DNA from 3 places in the Streptomyces sp. NPDC059917 genome. Region 1 is predicted to be linked to each of the others. Evidence: riboswitches for the same ligand, from Rfam matches in the RefSeq annotation. Region 1 holds a riboswitch; each other region holds the start of a gene.
What was found. Region 1 has a riboswitch for thiamine pyrophosphate ahead of ACFWAR_RS22690 (thiamine ABC transporter substrate binding subunit). Riboswitches for the same ligand answer to the same signal wherever they lie in the genome.

Region 1 (3,265 bases):
TACGCCCCACAGCTCGTCCAGCATCCCGCCGCGTCCGACCAGGGCCAGGAAGGCGGTGCCGACGACCACGGTGGGCAGCACGAAGGGAACGGTGACGACCGCCCGCAGCAGCTGTTTGCCGGGGAACTCGAAGCGGGCGAAGACGTAGGCCCCGGGCAGTGCGACCAGCAGCGTCAGCGCGGTCGAGGCCAGCGCCTGCCAGGTGGTGAACCACAGCACGTCGGCGATGTCGGGCCGGGCGAGGACCTCGCCGATCCGGCCGAACCGCCAGCCGTCGTCGCCCCGCAGACCGCGGCCCACGATCGCGGCGACCGGGTAGGCGAAGAACAGGCCGAAGAAGGCGAGGGGCAGGGCCATCAGGGCGAGCCGCACCACGACCGCCCGACTCCTTCGCGCCGCTTACTTCACGACGAGCGAGGACCATGCCTTGACCCACTGCTCACGGTTCTTCGCGATGGCGTCGGGCGCGACCGTCTCCGGCTTCTCGACGACCACGCCGTGCTTGGTGAAGAGGTCCGGCAGCTTCGCGTCCTTGACCACCGGGTTCACGAACATCTGGAGCGGCATGTCCTCCTGGAACTTCTTGCTCACCAGGAAGTCGATCAGGGCCTTGCCGCCCGCCTCGTTCTTCGCGCCCTTGAGCAGGCCCGCGAACTCGACCTGCCGGAAGCAGGTGCCGGTGGCGACCCCGGTGGGAGCCTCGGCCGGCTGCGGCTCGGCGTACAGCACCTCGACCGGCGGGCTGGACGCGTAGGAGACCACCAGCGGGCGGTCGCCCTTGGCCTTCTTGCCGCCGGCGGAGCCGGAGAACCGCTCGTTGTACGCCGCCTCCCACGAGTCGACGACCTCGACGCCGTTCGCCTTGAGCTTGGTCCAGTAGGCCTTCCAGCCGTCGTCGCCGTACTTGCCGACGGAGGCCAGGAGGAAACCGAGGCCGGGCGAGGAGGTCGCCGCGTTCTCGGTGACCAGCAGGTTCTTGTACTCCGGCTTGACCAGGTCGTCCAGCGTCTGCGGCGGGGCGAGCTTCTTGTCGGCGAAGTACGCCTTGTCGTAGTTGACGCAGATGTCGCCGGAGTCGACCGGGGTGACCCGGTGCTCCTTGTCGAGCTGGTACTGGGCGCCGACCCCGGCCAGGCCCTTGGCCTCGTACGGGGTGAAGATGCCGCTGTCGAGCCCGCGCGAGAGCAGGGTGTTGTCGATGCCGAAGAAGACGTCGCCGCGCGGCGAGCCCTTCGTCAGGATCTCCTGGTTGAGGGCGGCGCCCGCGTCGCCGCTCTTGAGCACCTTGACGGTGTAGCCGCTCTGCTGCTCGAACTCCTTCAGGACCGCCGGGGTCACGTTGAAGGAGTCGTGGCTGACGAGGGTGATCGTCTTCGTCTCCGCCGCCGGCTTGGACTCGCCGCCGCAGGCGGCGAGGGTGCTCACGCCCAGCGCGACGACGAGCGCGCTGCCCGCGATCTTCTTGGTGGTGCTCATTGAATGCTTCCTCCTGGGATGTCCAGGAGAAGACGCGGCCCTGCCCAGCGCCTCGCGCCACGTGGACGCGAGAGCGGTCGCCGGGCAGGGCGCAACAGCTTGAGTGGTGACCGAACTTCCTACCCGGAATGACCCGGGCGAGGTTCAGAGGGTCTGCGGTGACGGTTACCGCACTCTCAGCGCTGTGGCGCTCCCCTGTCGGAATATGCAGTTGGTTTCGGCCACAGGGTACCCCGCGGCCCCGCTCCGGGAGGAAATCCGGAATCCGGCGCTAGCGCTCCGAAGCGGCGAGCTGGCCGCAGGCGCCGTCGATCTCCTGGCCGCGCGTGTCCCGGACGGTCACCGGTACGCCGTGGTTCGCGATGGCCTGGACGAAGGCCCGCTCGTCCTCGGGGCGCGAGGCGGTCCACTTGGAGCCCGGGGTCGGGTTCAGCGGGATCAGGTTGACGTGCACGCGCTTGCCCTTGAGCAGCCGGCCCAGCCGGTCGCCGCGCCAGGCCTGGTCGTTGATGTCACGGATCAACGCGTACTCGATGGAGATCCGGCGGCCGGACTTGTCGGCGTACTCCCAGGCCGCGTCCAGCACCTCGCGCACGTTCCAGCGGGTGTTCACCGGCACCAGGGTGTCGCGCAGCTCGTCGTCGGGCGCGTGCAGCGAGACGGCCAGACGGCACTTGAAGCCCTCGTCGGCGAAGCGCAGCATGGCCGGAACCAGGCCGACCGTGGAGACCGTGATGCCGCGCTGCGACAGGCCGAGGCCGTCGGGCTCCGGGTCGGTCAGCCGACGGATCGCGCCGACCACGCGGTTGTAGTTGGCCAGCGGCTCGCCCATGCCCATGAAGACGATGTTCGACAGGCGCGCCGGGCCGCCGGGCACCTCGCCGTCGCGCAGGGCGCGCATGCCGTCGACGATCTGGTGCACGATCTCCGCGGTGGAGAGGTTGCGGTCCAGCCCCGCCTGGCCGGTGGCGCAGAACGGGCAGTTCATGCCGCAGCCCGCCTGCGAGGAGATGCACATGGTGACCCGCTCGGGGTAGCGCATCAGGACGGACTCGACCAGCGTGCCGTCGTGCAGCTTCCACAGCGTCTTGCGGGTGGTGTCGTCGTCGCACGAGATGTGCCGGATGACCGACATCAGGTCGGGGAGCAGCTCCTCGCGGAGCTTCTCGCGGGAGGCCGCCGGAATGTCCGTCCACTGCGCCGGGTCGTGGTTGTACCGGGCGAAGTAGTGCTGCGACAGCTGCTTGGCCCGGAACGGCTTCTCACCGATCGCGGCCACGGCCTCGCGCCGCTCCTCGGGGGTGAGGTCGGCCAGGTGCCGCGGGGGCTTCTTGGCTCCGCGAGGGGCGACGAAAGTGAGCTCTCCCGGAACAGGGCGGGCCATGGCAGGTACTCCTCGGTAAAGACGAAAGGCGCACCGCAAGAAGCAGCGCGCCTTTCAAGGGTAACCGCCCGGGGGGTTCCGCCCCTCTCGGACGGACTCCTCCCGGTCCCCGCGGGGGGTCAGCCCGTGCCGACGAAGGCCGCCAGCAGCAGCCACACCACGGGCGCGGTCGGCAGCAGCGAGTCCAGCCGGTCCATGATCCCGCCGTGCCCCGGCAGCAGCGTTCCCATGTCCTTGATGCCGAGGTCCCGCTTGATCATCGACTCGCCGAGATCGCCCAGCGTGGCGCTGACCGCGACCGTCAGGCCCAGCAGCAGACCCTGCCACCAGGCGCCGCCGTCGATCAGGAACTCCATGCACAGCGCGCCGGCGACCATCGCGAAGGCCACCGCTCCGAAGAGCCCC
Region 2 (3,265 bases), on a different contig from region 1:
GTCGGGCAGCAGGGTCCGCTCGTCGGCGACGACCTCCAGCTTGATCCAGTCCGTGCCGAGCGCCTCGCGCGCGAGGCGCGCGGTCAGCACGGCCTCGCCCGCGGTGAAGCAGCCCGCGGTGTTGGGCAGGACGGCGATGCCGAGCCGGTTCAGCACGGACAGCACGGATCCTTGGACGGTGGGGTCCAGGCGCCGCATCGCGACGGTGGTCAGCTCGGTGCCGGAGGCGATCAGGGACCGTTCCAGGACGTCGAGGCTGGGCGCGCCGCCCGTACCCATGATCAGGCGGGACGAGAAGGTCCGGCCGCCCAGGACGAAGGGGTCGTCGGTCGTGGTGGCGGTGGCGGTGTCGAGGGACATGGTTCAGCCTCCCTGGACCGCGGTGAGGACCTCGACGCGGTCGCCGTGGCCCACCGTGGTGGCGGGCCACTGGCCGCGCGGGACCACGGTCTCGTTGAGTGCGGCGGCGACCCCCTTGGGCGCGGCGGTCAGGGTGGCGACGACCGCGTCGAGGGTGGTGCCCGCGGGGAACTGGCGGGGCTCGCCGTTGACGGAGACGGTCATGCGGGGGACTCCTCGCGTACGGCGGAGAAACGGCGCGGGCTGAAGGGGCGGGCCACCTCGGGCAGCTCGCCGGTGGTCAGTACGTCGGCCAGCACGTCGCCGGTGACGGGGGTGAGCAGTACGCCGTTGCGGTAGTGCCCGGTGGCCAGGTGCAGCCCCGGCAGTTCGGTGGGGCCGAGCAGCGGGGCGTTGTCGGGGGAGCCGGGGCGCAGGCCCGCGCGGGTCTCGGTGAGCGGCAGCTCGGTGATCCCGGGCACCAGCTCGTGGGCGTCGCGCAGCAGCTCGTACACCCCGCCCGCGGTGACGGTGGTGTCCCAGCCCAGCTCCTCGCTGGTGGCGCCGATGACGAGCTCGCCGTTCTCGCGCGGGACCAGGTAGACGTGGCTGCCGCGGACCACGGCCCGGACGGTCCGGGACAGGAAGGGCGCGTAGGCGGGCGGCACGGTGAGCCGCAGCACCTGCCCCTTGACCGGTCGTACGGGGGGCAGCGCCCGCGGCGGTACGCCGGCCAGCCTGCCGCTGAGGCTGCCCGCGGCCAGCACCACCTGGTCGGCGGCCAACGCGGTGCCGTCGTCGAGCAGCGCTCCGGCGGCCCGGTCGGCGGTGACGGTGAGCCGGGTGGCGGCCGCCCGGTGGACGCGCACGCCGGCCCGCTCGCAGGCGGCCAGCAGGGCGGCCGCGAGCCGCCGGGGGTCGACCTGGTGGTCGCCGTCCACGCGCAGCCCGCCGCGCACGCCCGGCGCCAGCATCGGCTCCAGGCGGCGGCACTCGCGGCCGGTCAGCCACTGCGCGTCCAGGCCGCAGCGGCGCTGGAGGGCGTGCAGCTCGCGCAGGTGGACCCGGTCGTCGGCGTCGAGGGCGACGGCGAGGGTGCCGCAGGCGCGGTAGCCGATGTCCAGGCCGCCGCTCGCGTCGGCGAGCTCCGCGGCGAAGGTCGGGTAGCGCTCGGCGGAGGCGAGGTTCAGGCCGAGCAGGGTCTCCTCGCCGTAGTGCAGCTCGGTGACGGCGGCGAGCATGCCGGCCGCGACCTGGGCGGCGCCGCCGCCGGGCGCCGGATCGGCCAGGGCGGTGCGCAGTCCGCGCTGCGCCGCCCGCCAGGCGGTGACCAGGCCGATGATGCCGCCTCCGATGACGAGGACATCACATCCCCGGCCGGAATCTCCGCCGGAATTTCCGTAAGAATGCATGGGCGTCCAGCCCCTCCCTTCGCCGGCATGACCCGGATCAGGTTCGTACGGTCGGAGGCCGTCCAGCCTCCCTCTCAGCCCGGTCCGCCGGGCTCCCGCGATAGGTACGGTGGCCAGACTAACCCCGTCGAGGGGGCCCGGTAAGGCTGCCTCCCTATTCCTGACGGATCGTCAGATGATTAGGCTGGGCGCCGTGAACGAGCAGACGCACGAGCAGACCGAGCAGACGCCGGAGCGGACGGCCCCGGCCCCGGACGCCGCGGTCCCACCCGCCGTGGTGATCGTCGGCGCCGGGATGGCCGGGGTGCAGACCGCGGTCGCCCTGCGGGAACAGGGCTTCACCGGTCCGGTGACCCTGCTGGGCGCCGAACCCCACCAGCCCTACGACCGGCCCCCGCTCTCCAAGGCCGTCCTCCTCGGCAAGGCCGAGGGCGCCGCCTTCGACGTGGACTTCGAGGGCCTCGACATCGACCTGCGGCTCGGCGTCGAGGTCACCGCCCTGCGCGCCGGCGACCACGCGCTCGACACCACGGCGGGCGCCGTCCCCTACGGCGTCCTGGTCCTGGCCACGGGCGCCGAGCCGCTCACCCTGCCCGGCACCGAGGGGGTCCCCGGCGTCCACCTGCTGCGCACCCTCGACGACGCCGAAAGGCTGCGGCCGGTGCTGGCCGGGGCGCCCGAGGCCGTGGTGGTCGGCGCCGGGTGGATCGGCGCCGAGTTCGCGACGGCCGCCCGCGGGGCGGGCTGCGCCGTCACCGTGGTCGAGGCCGCCGACCGGGTCCTCGCCGGAGCCCTGCCCGCCGAGGTAGCCGCCCCCATGGCCGACTGGTACGCCCAGGCCGGGGCCCGCCTGATCACCGGGGCCAAGGTCGCCGGCATCGAAGCGGGCGAGGCCGGCGCCCCCGGCCGGGTGCTCCTCGCCGACGGCCGCGAGCTGCCCGCCGCCGCCGTGGTCGTCGGCATCGGCGCCCGCCCCGCCACCGGCTGGCTGGCGGGCACCGGGGTGGAACGCGGGAGCGACGGCTCGATCACCGCCGACGCCCACCTGCGCACCTCCCTCCCCGACGTGTACGCCGTCGGGGACTGCGCCTCCTTCCCGTCCGCGCGCTACGGGGCCCGACTCCTCGTCCACCACTGGGACAACGCGCTGCAGGGCCCGCGCACGGTCGCCGCCAACGTCCTGGCCGCGCTCGCGGGGGAGCCCGCCGCCGTCTACGACCCCGTCCCGTACTTCTGGTCCGAGCAGTTCGGCCGCTTCGTCCAGTACGCCGGGCACCACGCCGGGGCCGACGCCCCGCTGTGGCGCGGGGACCCGGCCGACGCCACCTGGTCGGTGTGCTGGCTGCGGGCCGGGGCGCTGGTGGCGGTGCTCGCCGTGGGCCGCCCGCGCGACCTCGCGCAGGGCCGCAAGCTGATCGAGTCCGGGGCACTGGTGGATCCGGACAAGGTGGCGGACCCGACCGTCGCGCTCAAATCCGCGGTGCTGTAGCGCGCCGGGGGGCCGGGCGGGCCCC
Region 3 (3,265 bases), on a different contig from region 1:
CGGAGCACGAGCCGGAGTGAGGCGGGCAGGGTCGACGGAGCGCTGTTTCACGTGAAACAGCGCTCACGGCGGCGACCCACTGCCCTCGCCCTGCGTCGCTCCCGAGGGGGACGGCCCCCGGAGGCGACGCGAAGGGCGCCGGCGTCAGTCGGCCAGCGGCAGGTAGACGCGGTTGCCCGCGGCCGCGAACTCGGCGGACTTCTCCGCCATGCCCGCCTGGATCTCGTCGGCCTTCAGGTCCCCGCCGTGTTCGCGGCGGATGTCCTGGGAGATCTTCATCGAGCAGAACTTCGGACCGCACATGGAGCAGAAGTGCGCGGTCTTCGCCGGCTCGGCCGGCAGGGTCTCGTCGTGGAACTCCCGCGCCGTGTCGGGGTCGAGGGCCAGGTTGAACTGGTCCTCCCAGCGGAACTCGAAACGCGCGTCGGACAGCGCGTCGTCCCACTCCTGTGCGCCGGGGTGCCCCTTGGCCAGGTCGGCCGCGTGCGCGGCGATCTTGTAGGTGATGACTCCGGTCTTGACGTCATCGCGGTTGGGCAGGCCCAGGTGCTCCTTGGGCGTCACGTAGCAGAGCATCGCGGTGCCCCACCAGGCGATCATCGCGGCGCCGATGCCCGAGGTGATGTGGTCGTAGGCGGGGGCGACGTCCGTGGTCAGCGGGCCCAGGGTGTAGAACGGGGCCTCCTCGCAGATCTCCTGCTGGAGGTCGATGTTCTCCTTGATCTTGTGCATCGGGACATGGCCCGGGCCCTCGATCATGGTCTGCACGTTGTGGCGCTTGGCGATCGTGTTCAGCTCGCCCAGCGTCTTCAGCTCCGCGAACTGCGCCGCGTCGTTGGCGTCCGCGATGGAACCGGGGCGCAGGCCGTCACCCAGCGAGTACGTGACGTCGTAGGTGGCCAGGATGTCGCAGAGTTCCTCGAAGTTCGTGTAGAGGAAGTTCTCCTTGTGGTGCGCGAGGCACCAGGCGGCCATGATCGAGCCGCCGCGGGACACGATCCCCGTCTTGCGGCGCGCGGTCAGCGGCACGTACGGCAGCAGCACGCCCGCGTGGACGGTCATGTAGTCGACGCCCTGCTCGGCCTGCTCGATGACCGTGTCCTTGTAGATCTCCCAGGTCAGGTCCTCGGCCCGCCCGTCGACCTTCTCCAGCGCCTGGTAGAGCGGAACGGTGCCGATCGGGACGGGGGAGTTGCGCAGCACCCATTCGCGGGTGGTGTGGATGTTGCGGCCGGTGGAGAGATCCATGACCGTGTCGGCGCCCCACTTGGTGGCCCAGGTCATCTTGTCCACCTCCTCCTCGATGGAGGAGGTGACGGCCGAGTTCCCGATGTTGGCGTTGACCTTCACCAGGAAGCGCTTGCCGATGATCATCGGCTCGATCTCGGGGTGGTTCACATTCGCGGGGAGGACGGCACGACCCGCCGCGATCTCCTCGCGGACGACCTCGGGGGAGACGTTCTCGCGGATCGCGACGTACTCCATCTCCGGGGTGATCTCACCGCGGCGGGCGTACGCGAGCTGGGTCACGGCCTGGCCGTCGCGGCCCCGACGGGGCAGCCGCGGGCGACCCGGGAAGACCGCGTCGAGGTTCTTGAGTCCGCCGCGGGGCGAGGTGTGCTTGATGCCGTCGTCCTCGGGGCGCGCGGGGCGACCCGCGTACTCCTCGGTGTCACCGCGGCTGATGATCCAGTTCTCGCGCAGCGGCGCGAGGCCCCGGCGGACGTCGGTCTCGATCTGCGGGTCGGTGTACGGGCCGGACGTGTCGTAGAGCGTCACGTCCTTGCCGTTGGTGAGGTGCACCTGGCGAACCGGCACGCGGAGGTCCGGGCGGGAGCCCGCAACGTACCCCTTGTGCCAGCCAGGCTGGCGCTCTTCCTGGCCGTTGCTGTCCTGGCTGACGGCAGGCGTGTGTGCGTCCTGAATGGTCATGAGACCTATCTCCCTACGCCGGCATTACCCGGTAACAGGTTCGGCGGTCGGCGCAGCCTCCTCCCGTACGTGTCCACGTACGGTGATCAGCGCCCTCTCAGCCCGGTGCTCCGAGCTCCCGCGTTGTGCAAAGGTGCCCCCACGCTAGCGTCATCCTTGGCGTGCTGAACAGTGGGCCCCCTCATCTCTTGCGATGATCACTCGGTGACGTCCTCGCCGCAGCCCCCCACCGAGCCCACGGATCACTCGGATCACTCGGGCCACGCCCACCCTCCCCACGGGTCCTCGCACGGACCGTCCGCGGGCGCGTCCCACGGGCACTCGCACTCCCACAGCCACGGCCCGGCCGCCCCCGTCTCGAAGCACTTGCGCAAGGTCATCGCGGCGGTCCTGATCCCCTTCGCCGCCGCCGTCCTCGTCGGCATGATCGTCCTGTGGCCGGGCGGCGCCCCCGCGCACGAGCGCACCGGAGTCGGCTTCGACCGACAGACCCAGCAGGGCAAGGTCGTGTCGATCGAGCTGGTCGACTGCAAGTCCGTCAACGCCGCGCAGGTCCCGCCGTCCAGTGGCCCTTCCGCCCCCAAGGGCAAGGCCGCCCCGTCCGGCGACTGCAAGAAGGCCACGGTCGAGATCGGCACCGGGCCCGACCGGGGACACCGCTTCGTCGAGATCGTCCAGCCGGGCGCACCACGGCAGTTGGAGACAGGTCAGGGGATCGTGGTGGCGTACGCACCGGCCGCTCCGCGCGACCTGCAGTACTCCGTGATCGACGTGAACCGCAAGCTCCCGCTGGCACTGCTGGCCGGGATCTTCGCCATCGCCGTGGTCGTGGTCGGCCGACTGCGCGGGCTGTTCGCGCTGATCGCCCTCGCGGTCAGCTTCTCCGTGCTGACGCTCTTCATCCTGCCCGCCATCCTCCAGGGTTCGAATCCGCTGGTCGTGGGGGTGGTCGGCGCCAGCGCGATCATGCTGATCGCGCTCTACATGTGCCACGGCCTGACCGCCAGGACCTCGGTCGCCGTGCTCGGGACCCTGGCCTCGCTGCTGCTGATCGGGCTGTTGGGTTCGGTGTTCATCGGCTGGGCCTTCCTCAGCGGCAACACCGATGACAACACCGGACTGATCCACGGGCTCTACCCGCACATCGACATGAGCGGCCTGTTGCTGGCAGGCGTGATCATCGGATCGCTCGGCGTGCTCGACGACGTGACGGTCACCCAGACGTCCGCGGTCTGGGAACTCCACCAGGCGGACCCGTCGATGGGGCCGCGCGCGCTGTACCGGGCGGGCATCCGCATCGGTCGCGACCACATCGCGTCCGTCGTCAACACCC

Region 2: it holds a riboswitch for thiamine pyrophosphate, as region 1 does, so the genes downstream of both, thiO (glycine oxidase ThiO) here and ACFWAR_RS22690 (thiamine ABC transporter substrate binding subunit) in region 1, are expected to answer to the same signal.
Region 3: it holds a riboswitch for thiamine pyrophosphate, as region 1 does, so the genes downstream of both, thiC (phosphomethylpyrimidine synthase ThiC) here and ACFWAR_RS22690 (thiamine ABC transporter substrate binding subunit) in region 1, are expected to answer to the same signal.

What each region holds. Positions count from the first base shown of each region.
Region 1 is NZ_JBHWLC010000039.1:73,871-77,135, forward strand. It holds gene ACFWAR_RS22685 (ABC transporter permease) at 1-357, opposite strand, end outside; gene ACFWAR_RS22690 (thiamine ABC transporter substrate binding subunit) at 400-1,476, opposite strand; TPP riboswitch at 1,575-1,683, opposite strand; gene rlmN (23S rRNA (adenine(2503)-C(2))-methyltransferase RlmN) at 1,748-2,860, opposite strand; gene ACFWAR_RS22700 (phosphatidate cytidylyltransferase) at 2,980-3,265, opposite strand, start outside.
Region 2 is NZ_JBHWLC010000045.1:51,645-54,909, forward strand. It holds gene ACFWAR_RS24705 (thiazole synthase) at 1-360, opposite strand, end outside; gene thiS (sulfur carrier protein ThiS) at 364-564, opposite strand; gene thiO (glycine oxidase ThiO) at 561-1,751, opposite strand; TPP riboswitch at 1,749-1,860, opposite strand; gene ACFWAR_RS24720 (NAD(P)/FAD-dependent oxidoreductase) at 1,927-3,240, shown strand.
Region 3 is NZ_JBHWLC010000007.1:76,362-79,626, forward strand. It holds gene ACFWAR_RS06370 (hypothetical protein) at 1-20, shown strand, start outside; gene thiC (phosphomethylpyrimidine synthase ThiC) at 145-1,932, opposite strand; TPP riboswitch at 1,926-2,064, opposite strand; gene ACFWAR_RS06380 (YibE/F family protein) at 2,104-3,265, shown strand, end outside.